Regions from separate parts of the Methylobacterium sp. J-001 genome, predicted to be linked through region 1. Evidence: predicted binding sites of a transcription regulator. Region 1 holds the regulator's gene; each other region holds the start of a gene.
The links. The regulator LexA, encoded in region 1, represses DNA repair genes until DNA is damaged. The targets are predictions, from matches to a motif close to TGTTCNNNNTGTGTTCNG.
Positions count from the first base shown of each region.

Region 1 (4,453 bases):
TGCCGCGCTTGCGCTCCCAGGTCTCCCGAAGCCGAAACGACTTCATCACGGATTCCTCGTGGGCCCGTGACAGGCTCATGATGGAGATGAGGAACTGGTCGGCGGGTGCGTCCTCGCGGAACTCCTGCTTGTCCACGAGGGACACGACGACGATGCCCGCGTTGACGATCGCGAGGAGGACGGCAAGGGCCCGGTTGACCTGTTGCCTGGACATCCGGTCGAGACTCTCAACCAGCAGGTAGCTGCCCCTGGGGATCCTGCCAGCCTCGATCTCGGCGAGGAACAGGCCGAGCTGCCCGTTGACCGCGTTGGCTCCTCGGAATCCGGACACCCCGATGTCGTGCAGGTTGAGGCGGGTGTCGAGCGTAAGGTGTGGGTTCTGGGCGAGGTACCGGTCTCGAAGGTCCACCTGGCGTCGGAAGCCGTCGCGGTACTTCTTACGGTCGTCGGCGTTCGCCTGACGCTTCGAGCTCAGCCGAAGATACGAGAACGCCAGGGCCGGCTTGGCCTCCGCCGCCTGAGTGCCCCAACGTTCCATGCCGTTCCCTGGCCTCGTACCTCTTGCCAGTGCTAGGCGGTTGCCGGTAAACACGCAAGCATGTCGTCTCCATCTCCGGGCTCCACATGGTGCTGGCCGCCGGCGTGGTGTTCTGGCTGGTGCGGGCGCTGCTCGCCCTGGTGCCGTATTGCGCGCTCGTCTGGCCGATCAAGAAGATCGCCGCCGGGTTCGCGATGCTGGGGGTGACCGCCTATTGCGCCTTCTCGGGCTGGGACATCGCCGCCGAGCGCTCGCTGATCATGACCCTGATCATGCTGGGGGCGATCCTGGTCGACCGGCCGGCCCTGTCGATGCGCAACCTTGCGCTGGCCGCCCTGATCGCCCTGGCGCGGGAGCCGGAGGGGCTGCTCGGACCGAGCTTCCAGATGTCGTTCGGGGCGGTGGCCGGGCTGATCGCCTGCGCCCGGCTGATCGACGGACGGCTGTTCCGCCGCCCCGGGGCAGGGCGGGTCGAGCGGATCGTCGGTTCGGGCCTCTCGGCCGTGGTCGGCACCCTGGCGACGACGCTGGTGGCGCAGATCGCCACCGCGCCGTTTGCCACCTATCATTTCCAGACGATCCAGCCGTTCGGGCTGATCGGCAATGCCCTGACCCTGCCGCTCGTATCGCTGGTGGTGATGCCCGCGGCGGTGATCGGGATCCTGGCCTATCCCTTCGCCCTCGACCGACCCGTCTGGTGGCTGATGGGGCAGGCGGTGGGCGGCATGCTGGCGATCTCCGAATGGATCGCCGGCTTCGATCGCGCCACGCTGGTGCTGCCGGCCTTCGGCACCGGCGCGCTGGCGCTGCTGGCGGCCGGGCTGCTCCTGGCGACCCTCCCGGTCTCACGGCTGCGCTGGCTCGCCCTTCCGCCCGCCCTGCTCGGGCTCGGCCTCGCCGCGATGCCGGAGCGCTTCGACCTCTACATCGACCGGCAGGGTGGCGGCGCAGCCATCCGCGGACCGAACGGTTCTCTGTCGGTGCTGGGCAGCCCCTCTGCCTTCGTGCTGGAACAATGGCTGAAGGCGGATGGCGACGGCCGGCCGGCCAAAGCGGTGATTGGCGGTGCCGCGAAGGGCGGCCAATGCGACAGGCTCGGATGCACCACGCGCCTGCCGGATGGGCGCGCCGTCGCCCTGGTCCGCGATCGGCGCGCTTTCGCGGAGGATTGCGCCCGGGCAGCCGTGCTGATCACACGGCTTACCGCCCCACCGACCTGCACGGGGCCGCTGGTGATCGACCGGCGTGTTCTCGCCGTCCATGGCGCTGTCGCCCTTCGGGCCGAACACGCGGGGTTCACGGCACGCTATGCAAGTGGCCAAGGACGCGCGATGCCGTGGCGGCCTTCATCCACGGCCGGGGCATCGCCGCCGCCGCGCCCGGAGCCGCCTGCGGGCCCCGGCGACCCCATCCCAGCGACGGCGGACGCAGCCAGCGGCGATGCCACCCCCGGCGACGTCCCGGCCGAGCCCCTTCAGTAGCGGCGGACGAGGCTGACGAGCCGGCCCTGGATCTGGACGCGGTCGGGACCCAGAACGCGGGTCTCGTAAGCCGGGTTGGCGGCCTCCAGGGCGATCGAGGAGCCGCGACGGCGCAGGCGCTTCAGCGTGGCCTCCTCGTCGTCGATCAAGGCCACGATGATGTCGCCGGTGTTGGCCGTGTCCTGCTTGCGGATCACCACGAGGTCGCCGTCGAGGATGCCGGCATCGACCATCGAGTCGCCACGCACTTCGAGGGCGTAATGCTCGCCACCGGCCAGGAAGTCCGGCGACATGGTGATGGCGTGGCTCTGGTTCTGGATCGCCGAGACCGGCGTACCGGCCGCGATCCGGCCCATCACGGGAATCGAGATGGCGCGTCCGCCGTCGTCGATCATCCGGGTTGTCGGGGGCTGGGCCGGCAGCTTGGACTTGCCGCCTTCGACCACGCTGGGGGTGAAGCGGCGGGGCTCTGCGGGCGGCGCGGCAGGCTGGGACAGGCTCTCTGGGATGCGGATCACCTCGATGGCCCGAGCCCGGTTCGGCAGGCGCCGCAGGAAGCCGCGCTCCTCCAGGGCCGTGATCAGCCGGTGGATGCCCGACTTGGACTTCAGATCGAGGGCATCCTTCATCTCGTCGAACGAGGGAGGGACGCCGCATTCCTGCATGCGGCTCTGAATGAAACGCAGGAGGTCCAATTGCTTGCGCGTGAGCATCGACGGGGGACTCGCGGCTTGGCGGACCGCATCGACGCGGCCTCAGAAACAAATCACGAACACGTTAAACGTTCCGCAAGTGTTCTGCAAGCCTCATCCGGCCAAGCTTGATGGGCCGGGGCGCTCCGACGCGCGAGCCTGCGCAGTCTGCCACTCGGCCTCACGGTGACCTGAATCGCATCGGATAGTCGGAACGCTATGAAGGTTCGCGCCGGACGGCAAGGGCCCCCTCAACCTGGGCAGAATGCGCCTCGACCACGGTGGATGACCGGGTGCCGAATGCAAGACATGGGTCGCATGGACGTTTCAACATCCGATACGGTCGAAGCAGGTAGCCGCGTAAAGCGCCTGCGGTCTGCGACCGCGGCGGCCCATGATCAGCTCGACCGGCGCGTCATGGCGGGCCAGCCTTTCGCGAGTCTCGAGCGGTACGCGCTGTTCCTCCAGGTCCAATACCGCTTTCACGCACGGGTCGATCCGCTCTATCACGACGGCGCGCTCGGGCCCGTCCTGCCCGACCTCGACGGAAGGCGCCGTCTTGCGCTGATCACGCAGGACCTGTGCGACGTAACCGGCCGGGTCCTCGACGAGCCCGGGCCGCGCGGGGACGCGATCGATCCCGCGGCCGGCCTCGGTTGGCTCTATGTCGCCGAAGGCTCGAATCTCGGCGCGGCCATCCTGCTCAAGGAAGCCCGGAAGCTCGGCCTTTCAGAGACCCACGGCGCCCGCCACCTCGCCGGGCATCCGGATGGCCGGGGGCTGCACTGGCGGCAATTCACGACGGCCCTCGACCGGATCGCGCTCGCGGCCGACGGCGAGGCACGCGCCGCAGCCGGGGCGACGGAGGCGTTCCGTTACGTGCATCGTCTGGTTGGCGATGCGTTCGGCGACTGAGGCTGCGCCATCCAATGGCCCGTCGCAACAACGCGGACCGCTTGCGTGCGCCAAGCCGTTCGGGGCGACAAACGCATTGACTGGTCAAGCGGGGCCGTTTCAATGCACCACGGTGCTTCCGCCGGGCGTCGGCTTCGCGACGGGGCTGGAATTGGGCTTGGGATGACGAGGATGCGACGGCGCGCGGCTCTGCTGCCCATCGGCTTGGTGACCGTCGGCCTGGGGCTGGCCGGCTGCACCACCGGGTTCTCGTATATCTCGCGGAACTACGTCGCACTCACGCCGCAGGTCGTGACCATCGGCTGCAAGGAACCCTACGAAGTCTACGACAATCGGCAGATCCGCCGGATGCTGATCGTCTCCAACGCCCTGCGGGAATATGCCGGCTGCAACCTGAGCGACGTGCGGATCGATCCCGATCCGGCGGCAAGCCGGGTGACGCGGTTTCGCACCGCTGCCCGTGCCTATCTCGACGAGACCGTGCGCGAGGATTGCCGGATCACCGGCGAGACCGTGTTCGATCCGCAGAAGAGCGAATTCGCCTATGCCTGCGACGGGCCGATCGAGAAGCGGGGCACGGTGGTGCCGCGATTGCCCGGCCGCAATCCGGGCTTCGTCCAATAGGGATCCGAGCCAGCGGCGCCCGGCCTGAGATCGATCGTCAAGAGCCGGGCTTGGGAAAGGTGCGCTCGGCCGCGTCGCCGGCGGCAGCCAGCAGGGCTCGGGCGAAGGCGCGGGCCTCCGACCGATCCAGCACGATCGCTGCCGTAACCGGGCCGCCGCCGAGATCGGCCAAGGCCAGTTCGAGCCGCACCCCGTCCGGCACG
Region 1 is NZ_JAKSYN010000094.1:86,560-91,012, reverse strand. Features, by position in the region: gene MKK65_RS10555 (recombinase family protein) at 1-538, opposite strand, end outside; partial or broken gene MKK65_RS10550 (ComEC/Rec2 family competence protein) at 598-2,019, shown strand; gene lexA (transcriptional repressor LexA) at 2,013-2,732, opposite strand; gene MKK65_RS10540 (biliverdin-producing heme oxygenase) at 3,129-3,626, shown strand; gene MKK65_RS10535 (hypothetical protein) at 3,798-4,250, shown strand; gene MKK65_RS10530 (hypothetical protein) at 4,288-4,453, opposite strand, start outside.

Region 2 (4,453 bases), on a different contig from region 1:
GCACGAATGCGATCCGCCTCCGCCCGCACGGGCCAAGCCGACCGACCCTGCCCCCCTGAAGCGTCCGGGCTTGATCGGCCGGACTAGCTCGTTCCCGGCTGGATGAAGCTGTCGAGAACCATCTTCCGGCCGGCTTTATCGAAGTCGACGGTGAGCTTGTTGCCGTCGACGCCGGCGACGGTGCCCGGGCCGAACTTCATATGGAAGACCCGCTGGCCGTCCTGGAACGCCGAAGGCGTACCGCTCGACTTGGCGATCAGCTCGCCCTCGATCTGGCGCGGGCCGCCCGCCCGTCCGCCGGGGCTGTTGCCGAAGCCGGACCGGTTGCCGGTGCCGGCCGCGGTGTTGGCCTGGGCGCGCTGCCAGCCGGGTGTGCCGTAGCTGGAGCCGAACGGCGTCGGGTTGCGGTCGAACCGCGAGGCGCCGGCCGAGAAATGCGCGGGCGCCTCGACCACGTCGACGGCCGATTCCGGCAATTCGTCGATGAATCGCGAGGGAATCGTCGAGGACCACAGGCCGTGGATCCGCCGGTTGACCGCAAACGACAGCTTGGCGCGCTTGCGCGCCCGGGTGAGGCCGACATGGGCGAGGCGGCGCTCCTCCTCGAGACCGGCCCGGCCGCTTTCGTCCAGCGCCCGCTGGTTGGGGAACAGGCCGTCCTCCCAGCCGGGGAGGAACACGGTGTCGAATTCCAGGCCCTTGGCGGCGTGGAGCGTCATCAGCGACACCCGCTCGGCGCCCTCGGCCTCGGAGGCCTCCATCACCAGGGAGACGTGCTCCAGGAAGGCCGCCATGTCGGGGAACTCCTCCATCGAGCGGACGAATTCCTTCAGGTTCTCCAGGCGACCGGCGGCGTCGGCGGAGCGGTCCTTCTGCCACATCTCGGTGTAGCCGGATTCCTCCAGGATGGTCTGGGCGACCTCGTTGTGCGGCTGCGTCTCGATGAGCCGTGCCCAGCGCGAAAAACTCTCGGTGAGCGCCCGCAGGGTCGCGCGGACCCGGGGCTTCAACTCGTCGGTCTCGCACAGGCGCTGGGCGGCGATCAGCAGCGGCAGGCGGTTGGCCCGGCCGTAGGTGTGGAGCTGCTGCAGGGTGGCGTCGCCGAGACCGCGCTTCGGCGTGTTCACGATCCGCTCGAAGGCGAGGTCGTCGCTGACATTCATGGTGACGCGCAGATAGGCCAGCGCGTCGCGGATCTCGGCCCGCTCGTAGAAGCGCGGGCCGCCGACCACCCGGTAGGGCAAGCCGAGCTGGACGAAGCGATCCTCGATCTCGCGCATCTGCGCCGAGATCCGCACCAGCACGGCGATCTCGGAGAGGGGATGCTGCTTGGACTGCAGGGATTCGATCGATTCGGCGAGCTGGCGCGCCTCCTCCTCGGAATCCCAGGCGCCGGTGACGGTGACGCGCTCGCCCGGCTCGTCCTCGGTGCGCAGGGTCTTGCCCAGCCGGCTCTCGTTCTTGGCGATCAGGCCCGAGGCGGCGGCCAGGATATGGCCGGTGGAGCGGTAGTTGCGTTCCAGGCGCACCACGACGGCACCCGGAAAATCGTGCTCGAACCGCAGGATGTTGTCGACCTCGGCGCCCCGCCAGCCGTAGATCGACTGATCGTCGTCGCCCACGCAGGCGATGTTCTTGCGCGACTGCGCGAGCAGCCTGAGCCACAGGTACTGGGCGACGTTGGTATCCTGGTACTCGTCCACCAGGATGTAGCGGAACCGGTCCTGGTAATTGGCCAGGATGTCCGGGTTCTCGCGCCAGAGCTTGAGGCAGAGCAGCAGCAGGTCACCGAAATCGACGGCGTTCAGCGTCGCGAGCCGGGCCTGGTAGGCGGTGTAGAGCGCGCCGCCCTTGCCGAACGCGAAGGACGAGGCCTCGCCCGGCGGCACCTGCTCGGGCGAGAGGCCGCGGTTCTTCCAGCCGTCGATGGTGTGGGCCAGCGCCCGGGCCGGCCAGCGCTTCTCGTCGATGTTCTGGTCGGCGATCACCTGCTTCATCAGGCGCAGCTGGTCGTCGGTGCCCAGGATGGTGAAGTCGGATTTCAGCCCGACCAGCTCGGCGTGGCGGCGCAGGATCTTGGTGCCGATGGCGTGGAAGGTGCCGAGCCAGGGCATGCCCTCGCCGGCCGGGCCGATCAGCGCGCCGATCCGGAGCTTCATCTCCCGGGCCGCCTTGTTGGTGAAGGTCACCGACAGGATGTCGTAGGGGCGGGCGCGCCCGGTGGCGATCAGATGGGCGATCCGGGTGGTCAGCACCCGGGTCTTGCCGGTGCCGGCGCCGGCCAGGACCAGCACCGGACCTTCCGTCGCCTCGACGGCGCGGCGCTGCTCGGGGTTGAGCCCTTCGAGATACGAGGCGGCGTCCCGTCGGAGGGCGCCCATGGCGCGGGCGGCGATGGAGGTCGGAGCGCCGTCCCCGGCGGGCTGCGCGTGCGGGCCATTCTGCATTCCGCTTCCCTGGACCAAATCGCGAACGGCGTCGAGGCCATTCGGCTCGGCGCGGCCCTCTGGCGCCGTCCGGGACTTATCGTGCTATGGCCGGTCACAGGTTGCCCAGGGGGGCACGCGACGGCGGGGCATCACGGTGCCGCGACCGCGCGGGGTGATGGCGGAACGGGTAGCGTGCGTGATCTTCTGACCGCGCTGGCGGGCGCCGTCATCCTGGTTCTCGTCGCGGCTCTGGCCGTCCCGCCCATCATCGATTGGCAGGCCCAGCGCGGCCTTGTCGAACGGGCGCTCGCCCGGTCCCTGGGCGTGCCGGCCCGGACCGATGGCCGGATCGAGGTCCGGCTCCTGCCCTCGCCGCGGCTGCGCATCGACCGGCTGCATCTCGGCACCGACCCGAACCGGCCGAGCCTGGACGCCCGCTTCGTCAAGGCCGAGATCGCTCTGGCGCCGCTCCTGAAGGGCGAGTTCCGTTTCACCGAGACGCGGATCGGTCGCGCCGAGATCAAGCTCCCGGTGGCGGGCGGCGACGCCCTGCGGATCCCCCCCGAGCTCGGCGAGGCCCTGCGCGCCCGTGACTTCGCCATCGAGGATCTGCACGTCCAGCAATTCCTCGTGACCACGCAGGTGCCGGCCACGGGCCGGACCGACCAGCTCTACGTTCAGGACCTGCGCCTCCAGGCGCCCGCGCTCATCGGGCCGTGGCGGGTGGAGGGCACCAGCGGCGGCATTCCATTCCGGGCGGTCAGCGGCACGCCGGGGCCGGACGGGCGGCTCGCCGTGAAGATCGCGGGCGGCGGCGATGCGCATCCGCGCTTCGAGGCCGATGCGCGCCTCGGCCTGGTGCCCAACGAGGCCGATGGGGCGACGCTGATCGAATCCGAAGGCTCGGCCCGCCTCGTGGTCGGGCCGCCGACCCAGGCGGCGGGTCCCTATCTGCCGTTCTCGCTGGGCGGGACGTTCAAGGCCCGCGGCACCCAGGTGCGGTTCGAGGGCGTCGAGCTCGCGATCGATCCGGGCGGACGGGCGCTCCGCTTCGGCGGCACCGGGCGGCTCGACCTGCGCCAGTGGCGCGCCGGCCTGAACCTGGATGGCCGCCGCCTCGACCTCGACGCCTTCCTGGGCTCGCCCGAGGGCCAGAACCTGATCGCCCGCGGGGTCCCGGATCTCGGGCGCGGCCTACCGGCGATGCTCGACCTCGACCTCGCGGTGGGCACCCTGGTGCTGGGCGGCGAGGAATGGTCGAACCTCGCGCTGTCCGGCACCGTCGAGCGCGCGGGCGGCCTGCTGCTGCGGCGCCTGTCGGCGGTCGGGCCGGGCGACGCGGCCCTGAATGTCAGCGGGCAGATCGAGGCGGCGCCGTTCCGCCTCACCGGCCCTGTGGCGCTGACCGCCCCCGATTCCGAACCGCTCGGGCGCTATCTGCGCCGGCTCGGGCTGGAGGGGCCGCTGACCGCGCTCCTCGACGGCCGCCGGATCGAGGCCGCGGCCGACCTGTCCGCGGCGGCCTCCAGCCTGTCCCTGCGCAACCTGCGCCTCGGCCTGGGGCCGGCGCGCATCACCGGCAATGCCCGCTACACGGCCGCGGAGCCGGGATCGCGCGGGCGCTTCGACGCCCAGATCCGCGCCAGCGGCATCGACATCGCCACTCTGCCACCGGTGGGAACGACGCTCGGCAGTCTGCGCGACCACGACCTCGCCCTGACCCTGGAGGCCAAGGACGTGCGCTACGGGCCGGCGGGCTCCGGCAACGGCACCATCGCGGCGCGCATCCAGTCGGACGGGTCGAGCCTCGTGGTCGACAGCCTCGACGTGACGGATCTGGCGGGGGCGAGCGCCAAGCTGTCCGGCCGGATCGGCGCGGATGGCACCGGCCGCGTCTCCGGGCGGCTGAAGGCCCCGGTGGCGGCGCCGCTGCTCGGCTTGCTCGAGCGGGTCTGGGTCGGCGAGATCCGCCTGCTGCCCGCCTTCCTGCGCGAGGCGCCCCTCGACCTCGCCGTCACCCTGGA
Region 2 is NZ_JAKSYN010000133.1:12,762-17,214, forward strand. Features, by position in the region: gene MKK65_RS15280 (ATP-dependent helicase) at 84-2,447, opposite strand; gene MKK65_RS15285 (AsmA-like C-terminal region-containing protein) at 2,622-4,453, shown strand, end outside.
Region 2: MKK65_RS15280 (ATP-dependent helicase) is a predicted target of LexA. The motif match lies at 2,458-2,475, and genes of this name have one in related genera.

Region 3 (4,453 bases), on a different contig from region 1:
TGGCCGTGCCGAAGGCGGCTCGGACCGTATCCGAGGTCTCGTCGGCGGCGGTCGCGATGACGCCGGCCCAGGCGGCGGCCAGTCGCCCACGCTCCTCGGCCGCGGCGACGATATCGGCCTGCGACCACGGGGTGCCGGCGGCGACCGCGGCTTCGATCCGCACCACCACGCCCCCAATCAGGGCCCGCGAGGCCCACGCCGAGCGCTTCAAGTCGAGGTAATGCGCTAGAAGCGCATCGCCGCGCGGGATCGCAGCATCGACCGCATCGTTCGCCGCCAGGAAGGCCTCGAGCAGCGCCTGGGACGCCTCGGCGATGGCCGGCAGCGTGCTGGCGGGTCGCTGCTCTGCGGGCACCGCCAATGCGGCGTCGACCTGCGAGCGCAGCCTGAGCGTGGCCGCGTAGGCCCGCTGCAGCGGCTCGACCTTCGCCAGCACCGCGGGCGCATCTACCTCTCGGGCGAGCGTCGCGAGCTGGTCGAGGCCAGCCGCGATCGTGGTGCGTTGGGTGGCGATCAGCGTCGCATCCCTGCCGGGAATCGGCTGAGCAGCTTTCAGCGCCTGGAGCGTGCGGCCGCGCTCCATACGGATGGCCAGCAGATCCTTGAGAAGCGTCCGGCTCGCCTCGGTCAGGGCCACCACGCGGTGGCTGCGCTCCGTCTGCACCTGCGCATCACGCAGGGTCGCCACCCCCGAGGCGATCAACATGACGCTCATCGAGAACAGGGTCGCGCACAGGATTTTGCCGATCGTCAGGGTCGTGAGTTCAAATCCGGCGAACGTTAAGGGTTGCCCACGCGACATCGACAATGGTTCCGTCTGGATGTTGATGCTTTGCCGGATAATATTTGCCATTAATTTGGAATAAATCCAAATCTCCACCGGCAGCATAGCCTTTCTGGATCTGATCCATGACGTTTGCAGCTCGAATTTATGACAATCTATATGTGTCTACTTGTTCGAGGGAAGATTGTGTTTCTCGACGGTCGTGAAATACATTGCGGTCAAGTCCGATGACGGCGGTGCTGCCATCCGCATCCATTACCTTGAAATCTGATTCCCTCATCACGGCGAGTGTCATGAACGAAGGCTCGGTTTCGTGCAGCCTGCGTCGTGTGGCGATCGCTGCTGCGAAGCCCGACCCTGCTTTAGAACAGCGCGAGCTGCGCCCCCGGCTTGCGGAAGGCGGCCGTGTTCAGTGCCATCCGCCCGAAGGCGAAGCCAAGCCGGCCGCCGGCGATGCGGACCCGCTGGCCGATCAGTTCGGCGTAGGGCCCCTCTCCGCGGAAGCGATGGCCGAAGCGCGGATCATTCTCACGCCCGCCCCTTGCCTGCGCCAGCAGCGCGAAGGCCCGGGCCTGGCATTCGGGATAGTGTTCGGCGAACCAGTCGGCCACAAGGTCGGCAACCTCGCCCGGCAGCCGCAGCAGGGCATGGCCGATGCGGCTCGCGCCGTTTTCTCGGGCTTTCGCCAGGATTGCCTCAATCTCGTGATCGGTCAGCCCCGGGATGATCGGCGAGACGTTGACCATCACGGGCACGCCCGCCTCGCTGAGGCGCCGCATTGCGGCGAGCCGCTTCTCCGGCCGCGGTGCTCTCGGGTCGAGCAGGCGAGCGAGACGTGGGTCCAGCGTCGGCAGCGAGATGGCCACGAGAACGAGGTTCTCTGCGGCCATCTCGGCCAAGATGTCGAGGTCGCGCAGCACGAGGTCGGACTTGGTGGTGACGGCGACGGGATGGCGCGCCGCCCGCAGCACCTCCAACACCGCACGGGTGATGCCGTGCTCCCGCTCCACCGGCTGGTAGGGATCGGTGGCGGTACCGAGGGCGATCGTTTCCGGCTGGTAGCCTGGGGCTGCGATCTCGCGCTTCAGGAGCTGGGCAGCATCGGGCTTTGCGAAGATCCGCGATTCGAAGTCGAGCCCCGGCGACAGTCCCAGCCAGGCATGGGTTGGGCGCGCATAGCAGTAGATGCAGCCGTGCTCGCAGCCGCGATACGGGTTGACCGACCGGTCGAACGGGATGTCCGGCGAGCTGTTGCGGGCAATCATCCGCCCTGCACGCTCGAGGGTGACCTGCGTGCGCAGGGGAGCGATCGCATCGGTCTCCCAATCGCCGTCCTGAAAATTCTCGCGCTTGGCCGTTTCGTAGCGGCTTGTTGGGTTGGCTGTGGCGCCGCGTCCGCGCCGGGCTTCCGGGGACCGCGTGCTCGAACCGAGGCGCATGGGAAACCTGGGGGTGGATCCATCCCGACTCGCCGCCATCGTGCTCCACCCTGTGGTTTGCTTGGAACATAGCGCGAACGGACCGAAGGCCAGCGCCTCAATTTCAGGCAAACGCAACTGCTTCCCGGCTTCGATAACCTCCAGCCTCTCCGGGATGCCTACCCACCGGTTTACCGCCGCGCAAAATCGTCTATGGGCGCGGTCATGCTCTCTGCGGTGACCTATCTGGCCGACCCGGCCGATCCGGACGCGATCGATCGCCTGGCCGACACGCTCAGCGTTCTCGTATCCGGTGTAGCCGGTGGCCTGGTCGGGGATGCTGTCATCGTAACCGACGAGGAGAGCGAGGCGGCGTCGGCCATCGCGGACGCCACCGGGGCGACCCTCGTCCTCCACCGGAGCGGAAGCCCCTATGCGGCAGGTGCTGCGGAAGCGCGGCGTGACTGGGTGCTGTGCCTAGAGGCCGGGGACGTTCCGGCCGAGGGTTGGATCCGCACCCTCGATCGCTTCGTCAACACCGCCCGGCCGGAGACCGGGCTTGGAAGGCTGCACCGCCCGGCCACGGGCTGGAGGGGCCGTCTCGTTGGCCGGGTCGAGTCCGTAACCGGCGCAAGGCGGGCCAGGGCCGGCGACGTGGTGCGACGGGAGGCGCTGCGGGCGGGCGCCGTGTTTGCGCCGCGCCTCAAGGTCCGGCCGCTGATCGCCCGCATCGACAGGCCCTAATCGACAGATTGTCGCAGCTCGACTTAGTGGTATCGGCTAAACATCAGCCGAAATTACTGGCGCTATGGCAGAAAAATTGCTGAATTGGAGGTTATAGCTGAGCGCCGCACCGCGGCGCGGCGAGGAAGGATGCGCCGATGGACTCCTCAGGCCTGATGGGGCGGAAGTCCGTCGACGATATTCTGGAAAGCGGCGAGGGGGAGGAGCAGCTCTCGAAATCCCTTGGCGCTCTGTCGATCACAGCCATGGGCGTCGGGGCGATCATCGGCGCCGGCATCTTCGTGCTCACGGGCACGGCGGCGGCGCAATATGCGGGCCCGGGCATCATGCTGTCCTTCGTGCTCGGCGGCATCGCCTGCGCATTCGTCGGCCTGTGCTACTCCGAGATGGCCGCGCTGATCCCGGTGGCCGGATCGAGCTACACCTACACCTACGCGACGTTGGGCGAGTTCTTCGCCTGGCTGATCGGCTGGGACCTGATCCTCGAATACGCCATGGGCGCGGCCACCGTGGCGGTGGGATGGTCGGGTTACGTCACGAGCCTGCTGAAGGATGTGGGCATCGCAATTCCGGCCCGGTTCGCGCACGCGCCGGGCACGGCGATCGACGGCGGCGGCACCGCCCTGTTCAATCTGCCGGCGGTGGTGATCGTCGCCCTGATCACGCTCCTGTTGATGCGCGGCACCAAGGAATCGGCGCGGTTCAACAACATCATGGTGGCGGTCAAGCTCACCGTGGTGGTCGCCTTCATCGCGCTCGGCTGGGGCCATGTCGATACGGCGCATTGGAGCCCGCTGATCCCGCCGAACGAGGGCACCTTCGGGCAATACGGCTACAGCGGCATCCTGCGCGGCGCCGGCGTGGTGTTCTTCGCCTTCATCGGTTTCGACGCAGTCTCCACCGCCGCTCAGGAAGCCCGCAAGCCGCAGAAGGACATGCCGATCGGCATCCTCGGCTCGCTCGCCGTCTGCACAATCCTGTACGTGCTCGTGGCCGCGGTTCTGACCGGCCTAGTGCCGTACAAGGAGCTGAACGTCCCGGATCCGATCGCCAAAGGCGTTGATGTGATCGGCATTGGCTGGTTCTCCCTGCTGATCAAGCTGGGGGCCCTCACCGGGCTGACGACGGTGATCCTGGTGTTGCTCTACGGCCAGAGCCGGATATTCTTCACCATGGCCAATGATGGGCTGCTGCCGAAGCTGTTCGCCCATGTCCACCCGACCTACCAGACGCCCTATCGCAGCCAAGCCCTGATCGGAGGGGTGGTCGCCCTGGTGGCGGCGCTGGTACCGATCAATATCCTCGGCGAGATGGTGAGCATCGGGACGCTGGCCGCCTTCATCCTGGTCTGCGGCGCGGTGATCCATCTGCGCCGCACCGACCGCCACATGAAGCGCCCATTCCGGGTGCCGGCCGTGCCGGTGGTGCCGATCCTGGGGATCCTGTTCTGTCTGCTGCTGATGGCCGGCCTGCCCCTCGACACTTGGCTGCGCCTGGTGATCTGGAT
Region 3 is NZ_JAKSYN010000067.1:70,831-75,283, reverse strand. Features, by position in the region: gene MKK65_RS07335 (methyl-accepting chemotaxis protein) at 1-802, opposite strand, end outside; gene MKK65_RS07330 (hypothetical protein) at 765-911, opposite strand; gene MKK65_RS07325 (PA0069 family radical SAM protein) at 1,147-2,262, opposite strand; gene MKK65_RS07320 (hypothetical protein) at 2,428-2,946, shown strand; gene MKK65_RS07315 (amino acid permease) at 3,084-4,453, shown strand, end outside.
Region 3: MKK65_RS07325 (PA0069 family radical SAM protein) is a predicted target of LexA. The motif match lies at 2,286-2,303, and genes of this name have one in related genera.

Region 4 (4,453 bases), on a different contig from region 1:
GGCAGCCATGTCGATGACGGGGGTGAACTCATAAGGCGCGCCGCCGAGCAAGCCCTGGATCTTCGACAAACCGTCAACGAAATAATTGACCCGAAGCTACGCGAACTTGTTGACGTCGTACTGATCGAGCTTGGATTTCTCCTTTCCAAGCTAAAATGACGATCATTTTGAAAAACATCTCCAGGTAGCAGAACCTGTAAATCACGACAACTGGCAGCTTGATTTGCCTATCAACATCATCTTCCTGTCGCTGGAATCCGTCAAAAATCCAGCGACAGGGCACTTATTTCTGAAAATATCTACTGGCGCTGCGAAGGCCCAGCAAGTGGCATCAGTCTTATGCTTTTGCCGGTAGTAGGGGGCCATGTGAGGAAAACTTCAATGACTAAAATGTCTTCTCAAGAATTACTGCCACACTCATGCCTTGAGCTGGCAGCTGAGATCACGGCTGCCTATGTCACCAACAATCACATCGCAGTCGCAGATCTGCCAGGTTTGTTCGAGTCCATTCATTGGGCACTCTGCAATCTGCAGCAGCCCTCAGACGAACTCCATTCAGCCATCGCAACCACTGAAGTCCCGACTCCTGCTCAGATCCGCAGATCGGTCCAGCATGACCACATCATGAGCTTTATCGACGGACGTTTGTACAGGACCCTAAAGCGACATCTCACCGCCCACGGCCTTACGCCTGAGACGTACCGTGCCCGCTACCGCCTGCCCAGCGACTACCCGACTGTGGCCCCCAGCTACGCCGAGCAACGCTCGGCGATCGCAAAGGCGATCGGTCTTGGGGTACCGGGGGCACGGAGTGTTCGGCACCCGCAACAAGCCGCAGAATGAGACCCGGAGGCTCACCTTTCGCCCGAACCAGGATCCGGGGGGCCCTCCGATAGCCCGAGAACTTGCATAGGCCGTTGATCACAAACGGGGTCAACCTCGGCATGGCTCAAAGCCATACCTCAGGGAGGACTACTTTTAAGGGGGGGGATTTACGTCAACGGTGAGGTCTACGGCGCTACGGGTGGTAAAGCACCGCGTAGTTTTTCTCTCAGTTGGTGGGAAGCAGTCTTTCCTCTAGCGGTTAGGTTGCGACGATCAGATGCTCGATGCCGGCGTCGAACGTTTTCGGCACAAGCTATCCGGTCAGGTCCTCCATCCCGGAAAGCAGCTGGCTGTTTGCCAAGCCCCGCTCTTCGCATGACCGGTGGTGAACGGCGCCCTGAGATCGGAGCCGGCATCACCCTTCAGGAACCGGCACCGAAGAAGGAGCTTGGCTCACCGAGTCGGTACAGTCGCCGGCTGGGAGAAACGCATGTCTGCCGATACCGAGAAGCACCGCGCTCTGCTTGGCGCCCTCAAGGACGCCCAAGGCAAGGGCGACGGTTCATTCGAGAAGGCTGTCACCGCAGCGTTCGAACACGTTTTCGAGCACCTGGGCCGCCTAAACGACCACGTCGCGCGGGGCGGTCCCGATGGCGAGGACAGGCGTCTCGAGAACGGGGAATCCGCGACCTTACGATAATCGCGACCCCATCGTTGAGGCGTTGACGCTCAGAGGCGCCAACGCCTTTAGGCGCAATCAGGCGTTCTGCGCGACCGCAGATTTTACGGGAAGGACCCAGTGCGGTCTGACGAAGTAGCAGGTGTATCCATTGGGCCGCCGCTCCAGGTAATCCTGGTGTTCGGGCTCGGCCTCCCAGAAGTCTTCGGCGGGCGCCACCTCGGTCACGACCTTCCCGGGCCACAGGCCGGATGTGTCGACGTCGGCGATGGTGTCCTCCGCAACCCGACGCTGGTCGTCGTCGGTGTAGTAGATCGCCGAACGGTAGCTTAGGCCCCGGTCGTTGCCTTGGCGGTTCGGGGTGGTGGGGTCGTGGATCTGGAAAAAGAACTCCAGCACGCGCCGGAAACTCGTCCGTGTCGGGTCGTAGACGATTTCGATGGCTTCAGCGTGAGTGCCGTGGTTGCGGTAAGTAGCGTTCGCCACGTCCCCGCCGGTGTAGCCGACCCGGGTCGACATCACGCCTTCCTGACGCCGGATCAGATCTTGCATGCCCCAGAAGCATCCCCCTGCCAGCACCGCTCTCTCGCTACCCATGTCGTCCTCCGTAAGCTCCTCCAGCCTTAGATAGGGGTTCCGAGTGCGCTTACCCCACGGCCCGGTATACCTGCCCCGGTGAACCCCTCGTCCAGACCTTCCTACCCCCGTTCTGGTCAGTACCTTCGCAGCCAGGCTGCTACCCCTGAATGGCTGGAGAGGAAGCGTAGCGCTGGGTGAGGTCAGGGCCTAACACTTCGGCACGGTAGCTGCGGCAGAGACGATCACTCAGGCCATTTCCGCTTTGGGTCGTGAAAGCGTGGCAGCTATGTCGCAGTAGGCGTGCAGTGAGCGGCCAGATGCCGGTCAAGCGCTCGCCGTCACCTTCTGCCGAAATTATGTTCACGCTCAGCAGCTCACGTTCAGCATCAGCCGCTGCCCTCCGCGACTCGTCACGCCAGTTGCATGCGAAGCCGCCCTGGAACAAAATATGAACCATCTGCCTAGCGCAGCGAGAGCCCTAGCGGTCAGCGACATGTCACCTTCGAGCTCCGGCCGCACGCTGTTCTTCTTCGAGAAGCCCTCTGCAATGCGGCAGTTGCAGCGTTTTTTTCATTCGCCCAACACGGTCTGCGTGGCCGCGGAGGGACACCTGCTCTCTGCCGAGGAACCAGGTAGCATCCGTCCTGAGTGGAAGCCCTGGCGCTTCGATGCCCTTCCGATCGTGCTCACCACCATCCCGGTCAGCTACGGTACCAACCGGTCCGGCCAGTCGCACGAACCGAAAATTGCTGCCATCCGGCAGGCGCTGAGCGGTGTCGAGCGTGTGATCATCGCCACTGATCCCGGACGCGAGGGCTCGATGATCGCCTGGGAGGTCCTAGAGCATCTCGGCTGGCGTGGGCGGGTCGACCGACTCAGGCTCGGCGCGCTCGACGACGTCTCGATTCGCCGGGCCTTCGCTGCCCTGGCCAAGGAACCGAGTTCAGGCGAGCGCGACTACGCCGCCTACCTCGAGGCGCTCTGCAGGCAATATGAGGACTACCACCTCGGCCTGAACGGCACACGAGCCATCTCGCTGCGTCTACGCCCGCCTGCTTTCCGAGAGCCCTGGCGCTTCGGCGGGGTGCAGACGCCCACCCTGGCTATCCTCACCGACTTGGAGGAGCGTATCCGCTCCTTCGTGCCGCAGGACTTCTTCAAGGTCGCTTTGCACCTTGGCACCCAGTCCGGTGCCGAGCTGACCCTGTGGCACGCGCCCAAGGAGCGGATCTTCGACGCAGAGATCGCCGAGACGATCCGGACAGCCGCCGCGACGTGGTCGGGCCCGCTGACGGTTGAGCACAAGGATGTGCGACGCGCACCGCCCCAGCTCTTCTCGAAAGACACCCTCGCCAGGCGCTGCGCCAAGCGGTTTGGTTGGGATCCCCAACACACAGCGGGCATCGCCCAGGACCTGTACGATCAGGGCTACCTCAGCTACCCGCGCACGGAGTCCGAGTACCTGCCGGAGGGGCAGGCTGCTGACGCCGCAACGGTGATCGCCGCGATCGCCACCGTGCTGACCGACCTGCGTAGCCTCATCGCGCGGGATTATGCGCCTGTGATCCGCCGTGGCATCAAAGGGCACTACGTCAAGGATCCGGGGGAGCATCACGCGATCGTGCCCTTACGCAAGGTCCCTGAGCGCAGCCGCCTCTCAGCCGATCAGTTCCGGTTGTGGGAGCTCGTCGCGAAGGCCTACATGACCGCTCACCTCCCAGACGGAATCGATGCTCGCACCAGCATAAGTGCCGAGGTGTGGACGCCGATTGGCCCGAAACGGTTTGCCGTCTCGGGCAATGTCATACGTGCGCCCGGGTGGCGTGCGGTCTACGGCAGCGAGACGGAACTCGAAGTGGACGCTGTGCCCGGCAAGGCCAGGCGCGAGGCGGAGGCTATGTCCGCCCGCCTGCCAGTTGCATACGACGGTGAGGGCGCATCGGCTATAACTGCTGACGTCGCTACCGCGATAACCGAGCCGCCGCGGCGGATCACCCGAGGCGAGCTCCCGGTGGTGATGGGCCGACTAGTCGATCAAGTGGATGATCCGGTGGTCAAACGCGCCCTGGAGAACCCGGTCAACCCGAACGAGCCCAAGGGTCTCGGCACGGCCGCCACGCGCGATACGATCCTGCCCAAACTCCTGAAGAGCCGCTACATCACCCTGTCCAACGGCAAAGATCCAGCCATCGAAGTCACCGAGGTGGGGCTGGCGTTCATCACAGCGGTGCGACACGTATTCCCAGCCTACGGTGATCCGGTGGGGCGAGCGATGTTCGAGGCGGAGTTGGCCGAGATCGGTCGTGCCAACACGCGCGCGGAGGCCATCCAGCGCGCCGACGCCTTTCAACATCGCACGCGCGCGCGTCT
Region 4 is NZ_JAKSYN010000098.1:1,853-6,305, reverse strand. Features, by position in the region: gene MKK65_RS10885 (hypothetical protein) at 1-159, shown strand, start outside; gene MKK65_RS10880 (MucR family transcriptional regulator) at 340-843, shown strand; gene MKK65_RS10875 (hypothetical protein) at 1,316-1,525, shown strand; gene msrA (peptide-methionine (S)-S-oxide reductase MsrA) at 1,583-2,101, opposite strand; gene MKK65_RS10865 (type IA DNA topoisomerase) at 2,577-4,453, shown strand, end outside.
Region 4: MKK65_RS10865 (type IA DNA topoisomerase) is a predicted target of LexA. The motif match lies at 2,521-2,538, and genes of this name have one in related genera.